Regions from separate parts of the Streptomyces sp. NPDC088730 genome, predicted to be linked through region 2. Evidence: riboswitches for the same ligand, from Rfam matches in the RefSeq annotation. Region 2 holds a riboswitch; each other region holds the start of a gene.
The links. Region 2 has a riboswitch for cyclic di-AMP ahead of ACIP89_RS26800 (M23 family metallopeptidase). Riboswitches for the same ligand answer to the same signal wherever they lie in the genome.

Region 1: another riboswitch for cyclic di-AMP. It lies ahead of ACIP89_RS06980 (M23 family metallopeptidase); the one in region 2 lies ahead of ACIP89_RS26800 (M23 family metallopeptidase).
Region 3: another riboswitch for cyclic di-AMP. It lies ahead of ACIP89_RS34425 (transglycosylase SLT domain-containing protein); the one in region 2 lies ahead of ACIP89_RS26800 (M23 family metallopeptidase).
Region 4: another riboswitch for cyclic di-AMP. It lies ahead of ACIP89_RS27735 (peptidoglycan DD-metalloendopeptidase family protein); the one in region 2 lies ahead of ACIP89_RS26800 (M23 family metallopeptidase).

The regions. Positions count from the first base shown of each region.
Region 1 is NZ_JBIVLK010000002.1:22,581-27,182, reverse strand. Features, by position in the region: gene ACIP89_RS06995 (hypothetical protein) at 1-39, opposite strand, end outside; tRNA gene ACIP89_RS06990 (tRNA-Met) at 347-420, shown strand; gene ACIP89_RS06985 (PP2C family protein-serine/threonine phosphatase) at 600-1,763, shown strand; cyclic di-AMP (ydaO/yuaA leader) riboswitch at 2,070-2,223, shown strand; gene ACIP89_RS06980 (M23 family metallopeptidase) at 2,235-3,434, shown strand; gene ACIP89_RS06975 (aldo/keto reductase) at 3,650-4,594, shown strand; gene ACIP89_RS06970 (PrsW family intramembrane metalloprotease) at 4,591-4,602, opposite strand, start outside.
Region 2 is NZ_JBIVLK010000010.1:140,447-145,048, forward strand. Features, by position in the region: gene ACIP89_RS26795 (GntR family transcriptional regulator) at 149-859, opposite strand; gene ACIP89_RS26800 (M23 family metallopeptidase) at 1,082-1,894, opposite strand; cyclic di-AMP (ydaO/yuaA leader) riboswitch at 1,907-2,073, opposite strand; gene ACIP89_RS26805 (M16 family metallopeptidase) at 2,285-3,667, opposite strand; gene ACIP89_RS26810 (M16 family metallopeptidase) at 3,694-4,602, opposite strand, start outside.
Region 3 is NZ_JBIVLK010000020.1:87,331-91,932, reverse strand. Features, by position in the region: gene ACIP89_RS34440 (helix-turn-helix domain-containing protein) at 1-437, shown strand, start outside; gene ACIP89_RS34435 (FABP family protein) at 549-1,106, shown strand; gene ACIP89_RS34430 (alpha/beta fold hydrolase) at 1,172-1,987, opposite strand; cyclic di-AMP (ydaO/yuaA leader) riboswitch at 2,446-2,632, shown strand; gene ACIP89_RS34425 (transglycosylase SLT domain-containing protein) at 2,638-3,543, shown strand; gene ACIP89_RS34420 (dihydrodipicolinate reductase) at 4,012-4,602, shown strand, end outside.
Region 4 is NZ_JBIVLK010000011.1:111,010-115,611, forward strand. Features, by position in the region: gene ACIP89_RS27730 (SGNH/GDSL hydrolase family protein) at 1-503, opposite strand, end outside; gene ACIP89_RS27735 (peptidoglycan DD-metalloendopeptidase family protein) at 699-1,649, opposite strand; cyclic di-AMP (ydaO/yuaA leader) riboswitch at 1,653-1,843, opposite strand; gene ACIP89_RS27740 (tyrosine-protein phosphatase) at 2,255-3,067, shown strand; gene ACIP89_RS27745 (DUF6126 family protein) at 3,093-3,269, opposite strand; gene ACIP89_RS27750 (helix-turn-helix domain-containing protein) at 3,313-3,921, opposite strand; gene ACIP89_RS27755 (aspartate aminotransferase family protein) at 3,989-4,602, opposite strand, start outside.

The sequences.
Region 1 (4,602 bases), on a different contig from region 2:
GGAAGTGGAGGAAGGGGCGGAAGCGAGCGGTGCGGTCATCGGCGGAGGCCCTCCAGACAGGCTGCGATGAGAGACCGGGAGCAGCTTTCGGGCACGGTGAAACGCGCGCTCCGGGGCTGCTCGCACGGGCAGCCCACCGGTCCGGGGGATGCAGCAGATACCTTGCGGCAGAACACGGGTTCCCCGCAATACCTTCTCGATTTCGCCATGTTGAGGATTCCGGCGGGTCGGTGGGCAACCGGGCCGGGTGCCGGGAGGGCGACGGGTGCCGGGAAGGGCGCCGGGGGTCGAGAGGCCCGGGGTGGTCATGAGTGCGTCGAACATGCCGTAGAGTTGTGTTTACCGACGCGGGGTGGAGCAGCTCGGTAGCTCGCTGGGCTCATAACCCAGAGGTCGCAGGTTCAAATCCTGTCCCCGCTACTGAAGAATCAGACCCGGCACGCATAGCGCGTGCCGGGTCTGATTCGTTTCCGTACGAGCCGCGCCGCGCGTCATCCCATTGGCCGTCGAGCACTCGCCCCGCGACCGTGCTCCGGGAAATCTGGGAGTGGTGCGCGGTACCGTCCGCGGCCCTGAGCGCACCGGGCAGGAGAGCAAAGGTGGGGAAGCGGGAGCAGCGGCGGGGGAGGCGCACCTACGAGGTCCGGAACCGCCGGCTCGTCCGGGTACTGCCCGGGGTGATGCTCGTCGGCGGGTTGCTGTTCGACTTCTTCACCCCGCCCGCCTTCACCGCCGTACCGCTGTTCGCCGCGGCCCCGCTGATCGCCGCGCCGTTCTTCTCGCGGGCCGGCACGATCCGGGTCGGGGCCGGTGCGCTGCTGTGCGTGGCCGCGCTGCGGCTCCACAGCGGAACGCTGATCCGGGTCGTGCCGTTCATCGAGCTGCTCACCGTCCTCACCGTCTCGGTCCTCGCGGTCTTCATCAACGGGGTCGTACGGCGCAGCAACGAGCAGCTGGCCTCCGCCCGGGTCATCGCGGCGACCGCCATGCGCGCGGTGCTGCCGACACCGTCCGACCGGATCGGCGGGCTGTACGTGGCCGCGCGGTACGAGGCGGCGCAGGCGGACGAGTTCGTCGGCGGTGACCTGTTCTCGGTCACGGACACCCCGTACGGGGTACGGCTGGTGGTCGGGGACGTGCGCGGCAAGGGCCTGGACGCGGTGGAGGCGGTGGCGGTGATCATCGGGGCGTTCCGGGAGGCCGCCGAGCAGGAGCGGTCACTGGAGGGGGTGGCCCAGCGGCTGGAGCGTGCGCTGGCGCGGGAATCGAGCAGGCGCGGCGGGCTCGACGCGGTGGAGGGTTTCGTCACCGCCGCGCTGGCGGAGATCCCGCAGGGCTCCAGCAGGGTGCGCGTCGTCAACCGCGGCCATCCCGAACCGCTGCTGCTGCACTCGGACGGGGCGCTGGAGCAGCTGCGGCCCACGCTGCCCGCGCTGCCCCTGGGGATGGACCTGGGTGTGTGGCCGGACCGCTCCGACGAGTGGGAGCTGCCCGCCGGGTCGACGCTGCTCCTTTATACGGACGGCCTCTCCGAGGCCCGTGATGCCGACGGGGTCTTCTACGACCCGGCCGAGCGGCTGCGCGGACGGATCTTCCCGGGGCCCGAGGAGCTGCTGTCGGCGCTGACCGATGACGTACGGCTGCACACCGGTGGGGTGACGACCGACGACATGGCCCTGCTCGCGGTCGTGCGCCCGACCGAGGGGCAGCCGGACCGGCGTACGACCGTGAAGATCGTGGGCCTGGACGGCGGAGCCGGGTGAAGGCGGGTGAAGCCGGTGAAGGCGAGGGGCCGGACGCGGGGGAGTGCGGATGGATGTGGGGGAGAGGCGCGGTCGATGCCACCGTGCGTAACCGTAAGGAATCCCTCCGCATAACATTTGACGCAACGTCAGAAAACGGCTAACGGTTGAGGGTTGTTCAACTCGCCCGATTCCACCCGGTTGTGTCCCGTAAAGTCCAGGCCAAGGATCGGAACGATCAGTGGGAACGGCTTGGAATCGGGCCCGTGTGTCTATTAACGTTCGATAACGCAGCGCGGTTGTCCCAGCCGCCGTCAGTGGCGGCACCGTGCGCGAGCGCCGAATTCCGCAAGGGAACCGGGGAACCACCTACATGGGGTGAATCGGGCATCTCTGTCTCGTTGAGAGGCGGAGGGACCCGTAGGAGACCTTCCTGCTCCGAACCCGTCAGCTAACCCGGTAGGCGAGAAGGAAGGAAAGGAGCGCGCCCCAGTGGCGTCCAACAAGCCTGCCCCCGAAGCCCCCTCCTGGTTCGCACCCGAACACGGAAACGACTTTGGACCCGGGCCCGGTGCCGCTTACGGCGCCAACCACGGAACCGCTTACGGAACCGGTCACGGGGCCGACTACGGAACCGCTTACGGAACCGATCGGGGCAGCGAGTTCGGGAGTGAGTTCGGCACCGGCCTCCGCGCCGAGGAGGCCGAATCCGGCAGGGCGTGGGAGGAATGGAACCCCACGGAGGAGTCCATCCGCCCCGTGCGCGGCAAGCACCGCGTCGCCAAGCAGCGCAACGGCCTCGCCCGCAGCTCCACCGTTCTCGGCGTCGGTGTCATCGCCGCCGTCGGCGCGGGTGGCATGGCCTCCGCCCAGAGCAAGCCGCCCGTGTCTATCTCTCTTCCCGACGCCATCTCCGACAAACTTCCCGAGGCCAAGTCCCTTCCTGGCGTCGGCGCGTTGTTCTCGGGTGAGTCCGAGGCGGAGAAGGCCGAGGTCGTGACCGCCGCCGCCCCGCTGACGACGGCCGGCATCACCACCACAGAGGCCGAGCAGGGCACGACGGACGCCGGCGAGGCGCTCCGCGCCCGCATCCTCCAGCAGGCCGAGCAGCAGCAGGACTCCGCCGACGCCGAGGCCAGGGCGGCCGAGGAGAAGGCCGCGGCGGAGAAGGCGGCCGCAGAGGCGAAGAAGCAGCAGGACGCGGCGGAGGCCAAGGCCGCCGCCGCTAAGAAGAAGGCCGCGGAGGAGGCGAAGAAGAAGGCGGAAGCGGTACGGCTCGCGAAGCTCGCCGCCAGCTACGCCATCCCCACCTCCTCGTACACGATCACCTCGACCTTCGGCGAGGCCGGTTCGATGTGGTCCTCCGGCTACCACACGGGCCTCGACTTCGCGGCGCCGACCGGTACCCCGATCAAGGCCATCCACAGCGGCACCATCAAGTCCGCCGGCTGGTCCGGCGCGTACGGCTACCGCACGGTCCTGGAGCTTGAGGACGGCACGGAGCTGTGGTTCTGCCACCAGTCCTCGATCGGCGTCGGCGTCGGCCAGCAGGTCACCACCGGGGACACCATCGGACGCGTGGGCGCGACCGGCAACGTGACCGGCCCGCACCTCCACCTTGAGGTCCACACCCCGGACGGCACCGGCATCGATCCGATGCCGTGGCTGCGCGCCCGTGGCCTGACGGTCTGAGCCCACCGAAGTCCGTGTCCACGGAACCCCGGCAGTCCTGACGCTCACCCCCCGACGTCAGGGCTGCCGGTCCCGGCTCCTGGCCGGTCCTGATAGTTCTGCTGGTCTTGCCCGTTCTGCTGGTCCTGCTGGTCCTGCCGGTTCTGGCTGGGGCATACGGGTGTAGCTGTAGCGGCCATGGAATAGCGCGTGCCGTGCGGTGGGTTGCTCCATCCATGACTTCTCTTCACAAGCTCGGTTCCTCCGGCCTCCAGGTCTCCACGCTCTCCCTCGGCGGCAACGTCTTCGGCTGGACCGCCGACGAGGCGCAGTCCTTCGCCGTCCTCGACGCGTACACGGCGGGCGGGGGCAACTTCGTGGACACGGCCGACACGTACTCCTCCTGGATCCCCGGCAACGTGGGCGGCGAGTCGGAGACCCTCATCGGTAAGTGGTTCGCCGCTCGGGGCAACCGCTCCGACGTCGTCCTGGCCACCAAGGTCGGCTCCCACCCCGAGTACAAGGGGCTCGCCGCCGCCACCATCAGGGCCGGGGCCGAGGAGTCGCTGCGCCGGCTCGGTACGGACTACATCGACCTCTACTACACGCACCACGACGACGAGACCGTCCCCGTCGAGGAGATCATCACCGCTCTCGACCAGCTGGTGAAGGAGGGCAAGGTCCGCGAGATCGCCGCCTCCAACATCAGCCCGGCGCGGCTCCGCGCCTCGCTGGACTTCTCCGAGCGCGAGGGCCTGGCCCGCTACGTGGCGCTCCAGCCGCACTACAACCTCGTCTCGCGTGACACCTACGAGGGCGAGCTCCAGGACCTGAGCGCCGAGGCCGGACTGGCCGCAGTCCCGTACTCCGCCCTCGCCTCCGGATTCCTGACCGGCAAGTACCGTGCCGGTCAGACCGTGGACAGCGCCCGCGCCGGTGGCGCCGCCCAGCACCTGGAGACGGAGCGCGGCCAGAAGGTCCTCACCGCGCTCGACACGATCGCGCGGGAGCGGGACGCCGAGATCGCCACGGTGGCGCTGGCCTGGCTGGCCTCCCGGCCGACCGTGGTCTCCCCGATCGCCTCCGCCCGAACGGTCGAACAGCTTCCCGCGCTGCTGGCCGTCGACGATCTGCGGCTGACGGACCAGGAGCTGACCGCGCTCACCGAGGCGTCCGCCTAGGACTGCGG
Region 2 (4,602 bases):
CGGCTTTTGCGTTCGCGCGAGAATGCCGCCCGTAGCGGCCCATATGGTCCGGCCACCGGAAATGATTCAGGACGGCGAGCAGAACAACGGAATGGGCAGCACCAGGAATGCTTCGGCGAATAGCTACTTCTTGTATACGGCGTAATTGTTAATGACGGCCGCCCTGGGTGTTTACGGCATGTTGCGAAGTCCTCACCCGGCCGGCCCGGGGTACGGCCGCGGCGCCGGGACGGCCGGGGCGGCGCAGCCGGTGCGCGGCCGTGGCCCGCTCGGCGTGCTGGGCGGCGAGCGCCCTCGCCCGTTCCGCGTCGCCGCGTGCCACGGCGTCCACGATGGCCCCGTACTCGGCCCAGGAGTCGGCGGGGCGGGCCGGCGGGTCGACCGCGTACATCCAGGCGATCTTGTGCCGGAGCTGGGTGAGCAGGGCGATCAGGCCGGGGCTGCCGGAGGCCTGGGCGAGGGTCTCGTGGAACCAGCCGCCCAGTGAGCGCAGGTCCTCGCCCTCACCCCGGCGGGCCCGCTCCTGGCCCAGCCTGACCAGGCCGCGCAACACCTTGAGGTGGGCGTCGGTGCGGCGCTGGGCGGCACGGGCCGCACCGAGCGGTTCCAGCAGCATCCGGACCTCAAGCAGGTCCGCCGCCTCCTGCTCGTCGGGCTCTGCGACGCAGGCCCCGGCATGCCTGCGGGTGACCACGAAGCCCTCGGACTCCAGGGTGCGCAGCGCTTCACGCACCGGGACGCGGGAAACCCCGTAACGGCGTGCGAGCACTTCCTCGGTGAGCCGGCTGCCGCGTTCGAAGACACCGGAGACGATGTCGTCACGGATTGCCGTGCATACCGAATGCGCCGGAATGCGCATGTCCGAACCTCCGCCTTAATCCCCGCGAAACGCGGCCGATCGACGCCTGTCCTGTGACTCTATTGCAATGCGGACGCATTTCCGATGCCGGGCGGAAATTCATGAATATCTTTTGGCCGCGGACGGGTTCGGGGAAGGGGTGCCGCGCCGCGGTCCGGCGGCCGGGTACGGCCGAAGGCCCCGGCGGGTCGCCGGGGCCTTCGGTGGGGTGCTCAGCGTCGGTCAGACGGTGACGCCGTGGGCGCGCAGATAGGCGACCGGGTCCATGTCGGAGCCGTACGACGGGGTGGTGCGGGCCTCGAAGTGGAGGTGCGGGCCGGTGGTGTTGCCGGTGGCGCCGGAGAGGCCGATCCGCTGCCCCTGGCCGACGCTCTGGCCGACGGAGACGGCGATCGAGGAGAGGTGGCCGTACTGGGTGTACGTGCCGTCCGTCATCCGGAGCACGATGTTGTTGCCGTACGCGCCGCCCCAGCCGGCCTCGACGACCGTACCGGCGCCGACGGCGACGACGGAGCTGCCGGACGCGGCGTGGAAGTCGATGCCGGAGTGACTGCCGGAGGACCACAGGGAGCCGCTGGACTTGTAGCCGGTGCTCACGTAAGAACCCGCGACGGGCAGCTGGAAGGTGCCCAGCCGGGCGCGCTCGGCGGAGCGGGCGGCACGCGCCTCGCTCTCGCGGGCCTCCCTGGCCTTGGCTGCGGCCCTGGCCTTCTTCGCCTTCGCCTCGGCCTTCTTCTTCGCGTCGGCCTTGGCCTTCGCCTTCGCCTTGGCCTTCGCCTCGGCGGCGGCGTCGGCCTGGTGCCGCTGTGCGTCCGCCTGGGCGTCGATCCGGTCGGCCAGGTCGCCCTCGATGGCGACGATCTGGGAGAGGCCGGTGTCGGCGGCGGGGGCCTCGGTGTCCGCGGCGAGCGCCGGGGAGGCCAGGGAACCGATGACACCGGTGGTCGCCAGGGTCGCGATACCGACGGCCTTCGCGCCGCGACGCGTCAGACGGCTCGGGGCACGGTGCTTCCCCGTGGCACGGGTGAACGCCATGAAGTGGCTGGTCCTTTCCTTCCTTCTCGCCTACCGGGTTAGCTGACGGGTTCGGAGCAGGAAGGTCTCCTACGGAGTCCCGGCCTCGTGGAGGCACGGACATCCGATTCACCCCAGGGACTGCACGGGTCCCCGGCTCCCCGGGCTCGCGCCTGACGGGGACTCGGCGATGACTGCCCGGTACGTCGCGGATGCGGCATACGAGTGACGGACAGCCGGGCCGACGCTAAACGGGGGCACTTCCCCGCACCAAACGGACAGGCGGTTTTGTAGCGCATCCCACAGGGCAGACAGGCAACCTCTCCACCAAAGGGGACAAAAGGGAAGGCCCTGGCGGCGGACGGCCCGCCAGGGCCTCGCTCCCGCCCCGCTGCCGGGGACGGTGGCAGATCAGCCGGTGACGACCGAGACCTCTCCGATGCCGAGAGCCGCGACGGGCTCCTTGATCTGCGCGGCGTCCCCGACCAGGACCGTGACCAGCCGGTCCTGCGGGAAGGCGTTGACCACGGCAGCCGTCGCCTCCACCGTGCCGGTCTCGGCCAGGCGCGCGTACAGCTGCGCCTGGTAGTCGTCCGCGAGGTGCTGCTCGACCTGGTCCGCGAGGGTGCCCGCGACGGAGGCGGCCGTCTCGAACTTCAGCGGTGCCACGCCCACGAGGTTCTGCACGGCCGTCTCGCGCTCGGCGTCCGTCAGGCCCTCCGCGGCCAGGGTCCGGAGCACCTTCCACAGGTCTTCCAGCGCCGGTCCGGTGGACTCCGTGTCCACCGAGCCGCTGATGGCGAGCATCGCGGCGCCGGTCGCCCCCGAGGCGGAGTCCGGGGCCGAGGAGCGCAGCACCTGGGCGAAGGCGCGCACGCCGTACGTGTAGCCCTTCTCCTCACGCAGCACCCGGTCGAGCCGGGAGGTCAGCGTGCCGCCCAGGCAGTACGTGCCGAGCACCTGGGCCGGCCAGACGCTGTCGTGCCGGTCGGCGCCGATCCGGCCGATCAGCAGCTGGGTCTGCACCGCTCCGGGGCGGTCCACGATGACCACCCGGCCGGTGTCGTCGGCGGTGATCGGCGGGACCGGCCGGGACGCGGCGGTGTTGCCCGACCAGTCGCCCAGGGTGTCGGAGAGCAGGGCGTCCAGGTCGATGCCGGTGAGGTCGCCGACGACCACGGCGGTCGCGGTGGACGGGCGGACGTGGGCGTCGTAGAAGGCTCGCACGGCCGCGGAGTCGATCCGCTCGACGGTCTTCTCGGTGCCCTGGCGCGGGCGCGACATGCGGGCCGTGGCCGGGAAGAGCTCCTTGGAGAGCTGCTTGGCCGCGCGCCGCGCGGGGTTCGCCTGCTCGTGCGGGATCTCGTCGAGCCGGTTGTTCACCAGCCGCTCGATCTCGCTGTCCGAGAAGGCCGGTGCCCGCAGCGCCTCCGCGACCAGGCCGAGCGCCTTGGCCAGCCGGGAGGCGGGAACCTCCAGGGAGACCCGGACACCGGGGTGGTCGGCGTGGGCGTCCAGGGTGGCGCCGCACCGCTCCAGCTCGGCGGCGAACTCCTCCGCGCTGTGCTTGTCGGTGCCCTCCGACAGGGCGCGCGACATGATCGTGGCCACCCCGTCCAGACCCTCGGGTTCGGCGTCGAGCGGGGCTTCGAGGAAGACCTCGACGGCGACGACCTGCTGGCCGGGGCGGTGGCAGCGCAGCACCGTGAGGCCGTTGGGCAGGGCACCGCGCTCGGGCGCGGGGAAGGCCCAGGGCCTGGCCGTCCCGGGGGCGGGCTGGGGGTGGTACTCCATCGAAACTCCAGTCACGGCAGCGTCGCTCACTTGTCCGCCCCTTCGTGCGCGTCGGTGTCGTCGGCGGCGGTCTCCGCCTCGTCTGCGGGCTCCGCGGGCTCGACCGGCTCGTAGACCAGCACCGCCCGGTTGTCGGGGCGCAGCTGGGCCCTGGCGGCCGCCCGGACCTCCTCCGCGGTGACGTCGAGCACCCGGTGCACCGCGGTCAGGGCGAGCTGCGGGTCACCGAACAGCACGGCGAACCGGCACAGTTCGTCGGCGCGGCCCGCGACCGTACCGAGCCGGTCCAGCCACTCGCGCTCCAACTGGGCCTGGGCGCGCTCCATCTCCTCGGGCGAGGGGCCCTCCTCGGCGAACCGGGCGAGCTCCTCGTCGACCGCGGACTCGATCTGCGCCACCTCGACGCCGCCGGACGTCTTGACGTCCAGCCAGCCGAGCGAGGGCGCACCGGCCAGCCGCAGCAGCCCGAATCCGGCCGCGACGGCCGTCCGGTCGCGGCGGACCAGCCGGTTGTGCAGCCGGGACGACTCGCCGCCGCCCAGCACGGTCAGCGCGAGATCCGCGGCGTCGCACTCCCGGGTGCCGTCGTGCGGCAGCCGGTAGGCGGCCATCAGCGCACGCGCCGGGACCTCCTCGTGGACCTCCTCGCGCAGCTCGCCGCCGATGATCTCGGGCAGCGAGCCGTCCCTGGGCGGCTGCTTGCCGTCGTGCGAAGGGATGGTGCCGAAGTACTTCTCGATCCAGGCGAGCGTCTGCTCGGGGTCGATGTCACCGACGACCGAGAGCACCGCGTTGTTGGGCGCGTAGTTCGTACGGAAGAAGGACCGCGCGTCGTCGAGGGTCGCCGCGTCCAGGTCCGCCATCGACCCGATCGGGGTGTGGTGGTACGGGTGGCCCTCCGGGTACGCGAGGGCCGTCAGCCGCTCGAAGGCGGT
Region 3 (4,602 bases), on a different contig from region 2:
TGATCGCCGCGAACACCGCATTCGACCTGATCACCGAAGGCGCGGCTGCCGAGCTGGTGGGTCCGGGCACGAATGTCTACCGCCTGGCGCTGCATCCCGACGGACTGGCTCCCCGCATCCTCAACCTCGCGGAGTGGGCGCGCCACATCCTGGTGCGTCTCGGCCATCTGGAGGAGTTGCGGGCCGAGCTCACCGGGTACGTTCCCGAACCGGCGCCGTCCGCTGGGCAACTCGGATTCGCCGTGCCGCTCCGCCTGCGGTCCTCGTACGGTGAGCTTCGCCTGATGACGACGGTGACCACCTTCGCCACCGCTGTCGACGTGACGCTTGCCGAACTGAAGCTGGAGGCGTTCCTGCCGGCCGATCCGGCGACAGCCGAGGCCCTCTCAGCAGCCGCCGGGGGCAACGGAGGTGCGATGGCCAAGCCCAGCAGCTGATCCGGTCCGCCCCGGGGACGGCGCGACGTCCCGGCCCGGCACCGGATCGACGGGAGAGCCCTTAGGCTGCCAACCGTCACCGGCACCGTCCCCGATCCAGGAGCGCGCACGATGTTCGACCCCGCCCAGCGGCACCCGTACCCCGACGCGTTCCGGCCGGACGCAGCGCCTGCCCCGCACGCTCTGCTCGCACCGCTGAGCGGGTTCCTGGGCACCTGGGCCGGGCGGGGCAGTGGTGAGTACCCGACGCTCGCCGAGGAGTTCCGGTACGCGCAGCAGGTGACCTTCAGTCACGACGGGCGCCCCTTCCTCCATTACGAGGCGCGCGCCTGGCTGCTCGACGCGGACGGCGCCCCGCTGCGGCCGTCCGCACGGGAGAGCGGCTGGTGGCGGATGCAGGCGGACGGGCGGGTGGAGGCGCTGATCACTCAGCCCACCGGTGTCGCGGAGATCCTGACGGGCCGTGCGGCCGACGGCGCGGCCGACCTCGCCACCCATCAGGTCGCTCTCGCGCCCACCGCCAAGGAGGTCAGCGCCACCCGCCGCCGCTACACCCTGACGGATGACGGCACGCTCGACTTCGTCCACGACCTCGCGGCGGTCGGCCAGCCGCTCCAGCACCACCTTTCGGCGCGGCTCCGGCGCGAGGGCGGCAGCAGGCCGCACTGATACCGCGCTGATCCGCGCACCGTGACGGGGCGCCGGCTGCCGTCCCGTCCGACGGCGCCCGCGCTTCAGACTCCGGACAGCACCGCCCGCAGCCGGGCCGCGAACGCCCGCGGATGCGTGGTGTTGCCGTTGTGTCCGCCGGGAAAGGGGACGACCTCCCGGCCGGTCAGTTCGGCGAGGCTCCGCGCGCACTGGCCGACGAAAACGGATGGCGCCGTGGTGCTGCCGCTCGCGGGCACGATGCGTACGGGCGTCGCCCGCAGCGCTTCCCGGTCGAGCTCGGCTTCGATGACCGCGGTGAAGTCGCGCTCGATGAAGAAGCCGAAGTTGGCCACACGGCGCGGGGTGAGCGGCATCGGGGTGAGCCCCGGTTCGGTCTCCTGGCGCGTCGGGTCGATGCCGAGGACCCGGGCGATCTCGGGGAAGGCCGCTGCCAGACCGCCGTCACGGTGGACGTCCTGAAGGCGCGCCAGCTCGGCGGCGTGCCGCTCGCGCTGTCCGGCGGGCAGCAGGGACGGCGTGACCGGGTCGTGCGCCACGAGCAGCCCGAGCTGCTCGGGGTGGGCGAGCGCCAGGTGCAGCCCGATGGCGGCGCCCATGCTGCACCCGAGCATCAGGGCGGGTTCATCGGTCAGTTCGGCCAGCAGCCGGTGCACGTCGTCGGCGTGCTGGGCCATGGTGATGCGCTGCCCGGGGTCGTCGAGCGTGCTGCGGGAGAGGCCCCGCCGGTCGTAGGTGACCACGGTGCAGCGGTCCACGAGCAGGTCGACCAGGTCGGTGCTGCGGTCGGCGTCGCCCTCACCGCTCTGGGAGACGAGCAGCAGGGGGCCTGAGCCGCGGACTTCGTAGTGGAGCGTGGCGCCATCGGTGTCGAGGAACATCGGGCTCTCCCGGTCGCAGGGGTGGGCGGCGCCATGAGCACCGGCCGGGTACCACGCAAGGTAGTGCATCTATTTAGATGTATCAATAGAGATGCGCCTAGGTGGTGTCGAGCCTCGGGTGTCGTGGTCACCCGGCCGTCGGCTGCCGAGCTTGAGGGAATGTCCCTATTGGGTAGTTAGTCGCGTATCCCACCAATGATTCACTGACGACCTTTTTCCGTGGTCCAAGGCTCATGGATTTTGAGCAAATCACCCCTTTTCGGGCTCAGTGGTCAGCATCACCTTCCCGGCCCGTGACGCGGCGCAGCCGGCCTCGGTTCCCTTTCGCGCCAAGAAAGTTGACTTCCCCCGCAGGGTCTGGGGCCGGGCATTTCTTTTAATTGATCTTGCGAATCAATTTGGATCAAGAATTCCGGGCTTGTTTCGTCCGGCGTTTTTCGCTTACGGTCACCGTCAATCCGGATGGAACGCCGAATCCTGCCGCCGTCCGGGAACCCGACCCACTCACGTACGGCAGGAGCGGGGGACCCAGGTTTGCCGCCGTTCCGGAATCCGGAGCGGCTAGGGGTTAAGTCGCCATCACGCGCGGCCGGACATCTCCAGTCCGAACCCGACAGCTCACCTCGCAGGCGGCGGAGAGGAAATGCGCCATGCCCATCACGGGTAAGTACCGTCGTTTCAAGTCCACCTCCCTGACCCGCGGTTTCATCGCCGTGAGCACGGGCGGAGTCGTTCTCGCGCTCCCCCTGATCGGGGCCGGATCGGCTTCTGCCGCACCGGCACACCCGGCCGTCGCGGAAAAGTCGGTGTCCTCGACCCCCTTTGCTGCCAAGGGAATTGCGGCCCGCCAGGCGGAGTCCACCGTCTATTCCGTGGTCTCCGGTGATTCGCTTTCCAAGATCGCCCGAGGGCATTCCCTCAGCGGTGGCTGGGAGCGGCTCTACCAGGACAACCGGAGTGCGGTCGGCGGAAACCCCGACCTGATTCACCCGGGCCTCAAGCTGACCATCGGCGCCAAGTCCGTTGCCGTAGCCCCGAAGGCGGCTCCCACCGCCGAATCGAAGGCGAAGCCCGCGGCCGAGGCTGACCCCGCGACCGACGCCGCGCAGTCGTCCGACCGGTCCGAGGGGACCGACCGGGCCGACCGCTCCCAGCGGACGGTCACGCCCGTCGCGGAGAAGACCACCGCCACCGAGACCGCGGCCACCGCTCCCGCGCAGGCCGCCACGGTGTACACCAACGACCTCGACGGCTGGATCAAGGAGTCGCTCGCCGTGATGGCCCAGAACGGCATCCCCGGCAGCTACGACGGCATCTACCGCAACGTGATCCGCGAGTCCTCCGGCAACCCGCAGATCGTGAACAACTGGGACTCGAACGCCGCCGCCGGCACTCCCTCCAAGGGCCTCCTCCAGGTGATCCAGCCCACCTTCGAGGCCTACCACGTGGCCGGTACGTCGACGGACATCCTCGACCCCGTCGCCAACATCACCGCCGCGTGCAACTACGCCGCGGCCACCTACGGCTCCATCGACAACGTCTTCGGCGCCTACTGACATACCCCGGCCCCGCCTTCTGGAGGGGCCGGGCGCAGGGGTGGGAGGGAGCCATGAGGCTCCCTCCCACCCCTTTCGCGTGCCGTACGTGCCGTGCGGCTGACAACAGGCGGTCGAATCGCGCCTTTCGCGTGCCGTACGTGCCGTGCGGCTGACAACAGGCGGTCGAATCGCGTCGTCCCCGGGGTGTCACCGCCACCGCCTCGTGGACGTACGGACGGGGTCACTGCCACCGGCTCGCGGACGTACGGACGGGGGTCACTGCCACCCGGCTCGTGGACGTACGGACGGGGTCACTGCCACCGGCTCGTGGACGTACGGACGGGGTCACCGCCACCCGCCTCGTGGACGTACGCCGACGGATCGCCCGGCGGCCCGGCAGCTTCCTCCGGGTCCGCTCCGGCCGCCTCACAACAGGGTGCGCGATGGCACTATGAACCTTTCATCCCGCGCGCTACCCTCCGCCGCATGATTTCCACGGTGGTCTGGGGAACCGGCAATGTCGGCCGCGCGGCCATCCGCGCCGTCGAGGCCCATCCGGCCCTGCAACTGGCGCACGTGCTTGTTCACGATCCGGGCAAGGTGGGCCGCGACGCGGGCGACCTCGCCGGGACCGGCCGCGATCTGGGCGTCGCGGCGACCGACGACATCGACGCGGTGCTGGCCACCGCTCCCGGCGCGGTGGTGTACGCGGCCTCCGGGGACATCCGCCCCGACGAGGCGCTCGCCGACATCACCAGGGCGGTCCGCACCGGGGTGGTGGTCGTCACCCCCGCCCTGTACGCCCTCTACGACCAGCGGGGCGCCCCGCCGGAGCTGCGCGACCCGGTCCTGGCCGCTGTCGCGGACGGCGGCGGCTCCCTGTTCGTCTCCGGCGTCGACCCCGGCTGGGGCAACGACGTGCTGCCCCTGCTGATCAGCGGACTCGGCAGCACGGTCGACGCGATCCGCTGCCAGGAGATCTTCGACTACTCCACCTACGACCAGCCCGACGCGGTCCGCGACCTGATCGGCATGGGACACCCCATGGAGTACGAGCCGCTGATGCTGGCGGCCTCC
Region 4 (4,602 bases), on a different contig from region 2:
GCGGTGTAGGTGGCGATCTTGCCGCGCAGATGGCGGAGCACCGGAACGCCGCGGGTGTCGAAGCCGGTGGTGACCATGACGGTGCCGACCGACCGGGTCAGCTCGGCGACCGCGCGCTCGAAGCGCTCGGCCACGTCGTCGGGGTCGGTGCCCGGCCGGATGATGTCGTTGCCGCCCGCGCAGAAGCTCACCAGGTCGGGGGCGAGCTGCTGGGCGCGCGGTACCTGCTCCGCGACTATCTGGTCGAGGAGGCGTCCTCGTACGGCGAGATTGGCGTACCGGAAGTGTCCGTGCGCGGCGGCTGTGCCGGCCTGCGCCGTTTCCGGGTCGGGGAGCTGGTCCGCGAGGATTACCGCGAACCGGTCGGCCCAGCCGACGAATGTCCCGTTCGGGCCCGGGTCACCGACTCCTTCGGTGAAACTGTCGCCAATCGCCGCGTACGACTCGATGGCGCCCTGCCGGTTGATGACGCCCTGTCGGATGTTTCTCGAATCGTCTGCCACAAGGGCATATCCTGCACCGCCGATTGTGACCTACGCGACCGTAATATGGGCTTGACGGGTGGTGAGATAGACCACCCGGTCAGGTTTTGGTAAAGGGGGAATAAGGACGGTCACCCCAATGCAGAGGGGCGGTGCGCCGCCGCGCACCGCCCCTCTGCATTGCTCAGGTCCGTCACCGGACCGCTGCCGCCCGGATCAGACGTTGATCCCGTGCGACGCCAGGTAGGCGATCGGGTCGATGTCAGAGCCGTACGCCGGGCCCGTGCGGACCTCGAAGTGGAGGTGCGGGCCGGTGGCGTTGCCGGTGGCGCCGGAGAGGCCGACCTGCTGGCCCGCGGTCACGGTCTGGCCCGCCGAGACGGAGAGCGAGGACATGTGGCCGTACTGCGAGTAGTGGCCGTCGGCGTGCTTGATGACGACCTCGTTGCCGTACGCGCCGCCCCAGCCCGCGGTGACGACGGTGCCGGAGGTGATCGCCTTCACGCTGGTGCCGGTGGAGACGGGGAAGTCGATACCGGTGTGGCTGCCGCTGGACCAGCTGGCGCCGGAGGCGCGGTAGGCGGTGGTGTGGTTGCCGGGGACCGGGTGGACGTAGCCGGACGCGCTGCCCTGCTCCGCCGACGTGTTGGACGCCTGGGTGCCGGAGGAGGACGCGGTGCCGGCGGCCGCGGGCGCCTTCGACCCGGTCTCGGCCGGAGCCTTCGAGGGGGCCTTCGACGGGGTGGTGGCACCCGCGGAGGTGTGCGAGCCGGTGGCCGGGGCGTGGCCCCAGGCCTTGCCGCCGAGGGTCAGCTTCATGCCCGGGAGGATCAGGCTCGGGTTGTCGCCGACGACCTTGCGGTTGTCCTGGTACAGCTTCTCCCAGCCGCCCTTGACCTTGTGCTCTGCGGCGATCTTCGACAGGTAGTCGCCGGAGACCACGGAGTACGTCGTGGTGCCGGACTGCTTGTCCGCGACCGGCTTGGCCGGGGTGGCGTGCGTGGCGGCGGCCGACTTCGCGGTGGCGGGAGCGGCCTGCTCCGCGGCGTTGGCACCGGTGGCGCCGAGCAGCGGAAGCGCGATGACGGCTCCGCCGGCGCTCGCGACGACGACGCCGCGGGCGATGGTGCTGGACTTGGGACGGCGGTGCTTACCCGGGATGGGCATGAAGAATTTCCTCTCCGGCGCCTACGAGGTGAGCTGTCGGGTTCGGGCTGGAGATGCCCGGCTGCGTCTGGCGCGACTTCACCCCGAGCCGGCCGGATCACTCCGGTCGGCGGCTTACCTGGGTCCCCCGCTCCTGCCACACGGTGAGTGGGTGCGGAATTCCGGACGGCGGCAGGATTAGGCGTTCCATCCGGATTGACATGGAACGTAAGCGAGCCAGGACGGCGGAAACAAGCCACGGGTTCCACGCCGGATTCCGCACCGGAAATTCGACGCGGAATTCCGGTCACACTCCGTGGATTATGGATCTTGGCATTCCGCTTGGCGCCCGGATTACCCAGCCGGAGCACCGCCACACACCGTCACGGATATGATCCCGCTCACGAGCGGGTGACCATCTCCCGCATAAGCAGGGCATGTTCGACTAAAAGCCCCAATACGGACATGTCGCGCTCATCGTTCGCGCCGGTGCCCCGCGGAGAGCCGTCGCGAGGGGCAGGACCAAGGTCGTCGCCGGGGTGATTGTCCGAGTATCCGATGTCGTATCGTCACGGGAGTGGACCCGTCGGCGACACGCGTCGGCGGCAGAGCCCCCAGGAGTGACCGTGACGCAGCAGCTGCCGCAGACCCCGTCGACGGAACCCGAGCTGGCGGGGGTCCGCAACTTCCGTGACGTGGGCGGACTGCCCACCTCCGACGGCCGCAGGGTGCGGTACGGGCGGCTCTTCCGCAGTGGTCACCTGGCAGACGCCACGCCCGAGGACACGGCGTTCCTCGGCGGCCTCGGCCTGCACACCGTCTTCGACTTCCGCAACGCCGCCGACCTCAAGCTGGACGGACCGGATGTCGAGCTGCCCGGCGTACGCAATGTGAACATCCCGCTCACCGACCCGGCGGACGGCAGCGAGTTCTGGCGGATGGTGCGCGACGGCGACATGGACGAGCTGCGCGGAATCCTCGGCGGCGGCAAGGGGACCGACCGCATGGTCGCCTCCTACCGCTCGATCATCCTGGACCGCACCGCGGAGCACAGCCAGGTGCTGCACGCCCTGGCCGAGGACAGCGTCCCGGCCCTGATGCACTGCGCGGCGGGCAAGGACCGGGCCGGGCTCTCCATCGCGATCTCGCTGCTCGCGGTGGGCGTCGGGCGCGAGACGATCGAGGCCGACTACCTCAAGTCCAACGACACCCACCGCCGCTACCGGGTGCGCCGCAGCGACACCTCCGCGGCCGGAATGTCGCCCGAGGTGATGGAGCTCCTCAGCCCGCTCTTCGGAGCCCACAGCGAATACCTCGCGGCGGCCTTCGCCACCATCGACGAGACCTGGGGCGACACGGACCGCTACCTCTCCGAGGGGCTGAAGATCACGCCCAGTACGCGGGAGCGGCTGCGCGAGCGGCTCCTCGAAGACTCCTGACGGACCCCGGAGGGGGCGCCGCCGGCTACTGGTTGTGCATACCCACCGCGAACAGCAGGTAGAGGAAGCCCGCGACGACGTGCCCGGCCACCAGGTAGGCGAACAGCCTGATGACGAGCCCGCGCGGCATCTTGCGCTCCTGGGAGTCGGGCTCCTTGCGCCTGGCCGGGGTCAGCGGGTCGTAGTTCTCGGAATCGGACATGACGGTCCTCTCTGGTGACCGGTCGGGCCGGCGGGACGGCGTCTCAGCGACGGTGGATCCCGCTGCCGAGGCACAGCTCGGCGGCGGGGCTCTGCAGCAGGGTGTGAACGAAGAGCAGCTCGGCGCCCTCGCGCTCCGGCGCCGCGATCCGGTGCGGGGTGAGCGAGTCGAAGTGCGCGCTGTCGCCGGGGCCGAGGTCGTGCACGGTGTCCCCGAGGGTCACCCGGAGATTCCCGGCCAGGACGTAGAGCCATTCCTCACCGGGGTGGACGCGCACCAGGTCGCCCTGCGCGCCGTACGGCACCCGGACGCGCAGCGCCTGCATCGCCCGGCCGGACCCGCCGGCCCGCTGGTACATCCAGCCGTCGGCCTCCGCCCCCTCGAACTTCCGGGCACGGACGATCGCGTCACGTTCCGGGGGAATCTCGCCGAGCAGCTCGGAGACCGTCGTACCGTAGATCCTGGCGAGTCCGAGCAGCATCGGCAGCGAGGGCTGGCGGCGGCCCGTTTCGAGCCGGGACAGATGGGCGGGCGAGAGCCCGGCGCGCTGGGCGGCGGTCTCCAGGGTGAGCCCGCGGCCGCGGCGCAGGTCGCGCAGGCGTGGCGCGACACCGGGCAGCTCGTCGGCCGCCCCTGCTTCTGCAGGATTCATATGTCCATTGGGCCAGGATCTTTCCTGGGAGGCAAATTTCTTGCCTCCCAGGCAAAAGGTCTCCTGGTCAGCGGTTGGCCACGGCCTGCTTCACCAGGGTCCGGCCGAAGTCCCACATCAGCCCGCCGTCGTGCGCGTCGTCCATCACCGCTGTGAACGCGGCCACGAACCGGTCCACGTCCGCCTCGTCGATGACGAGCGGCGGAATCAGCTTGATCACTTCGAGGTGGTCGCCGGACACCTGCGTGAGGATCCGGTGCTTCTGGAGCAGCGGCACGACCACCATCTGCGCGAAGAGCCCCTTGCGGGCCGCCTGGAGCATGGTCCAGCCGCTGCGCAGCTTCAGCGAGGACGGCCGGCCGAACTCGATGCCGATCATCAGCCCGCGTCCGCGCACCTCGTGCAGCAGCTCGTAGCGGTCGACCAGCGCGGCCAGCCTCTCGCGCAGCAGATCACCGGTGCGGCGGGCGTTGGCCACGGTCCCCTCGTCCTCCATCACCGCGAGGACCGCGAGTCCGGCGGCCATGGCCTGGGCGTTGGAGCCGAAGCTGGCCGAGTGCACCAGCACCCGGTCCATCGAGGAGTAGACGCGCTTGAAGATCCAGTCCTTGCCGAGCGTGGCCCCGACCGGCACATAGCCGCCGGAGAGCGCCTTCGCGACGCAGACCAGATCGGGTTCGA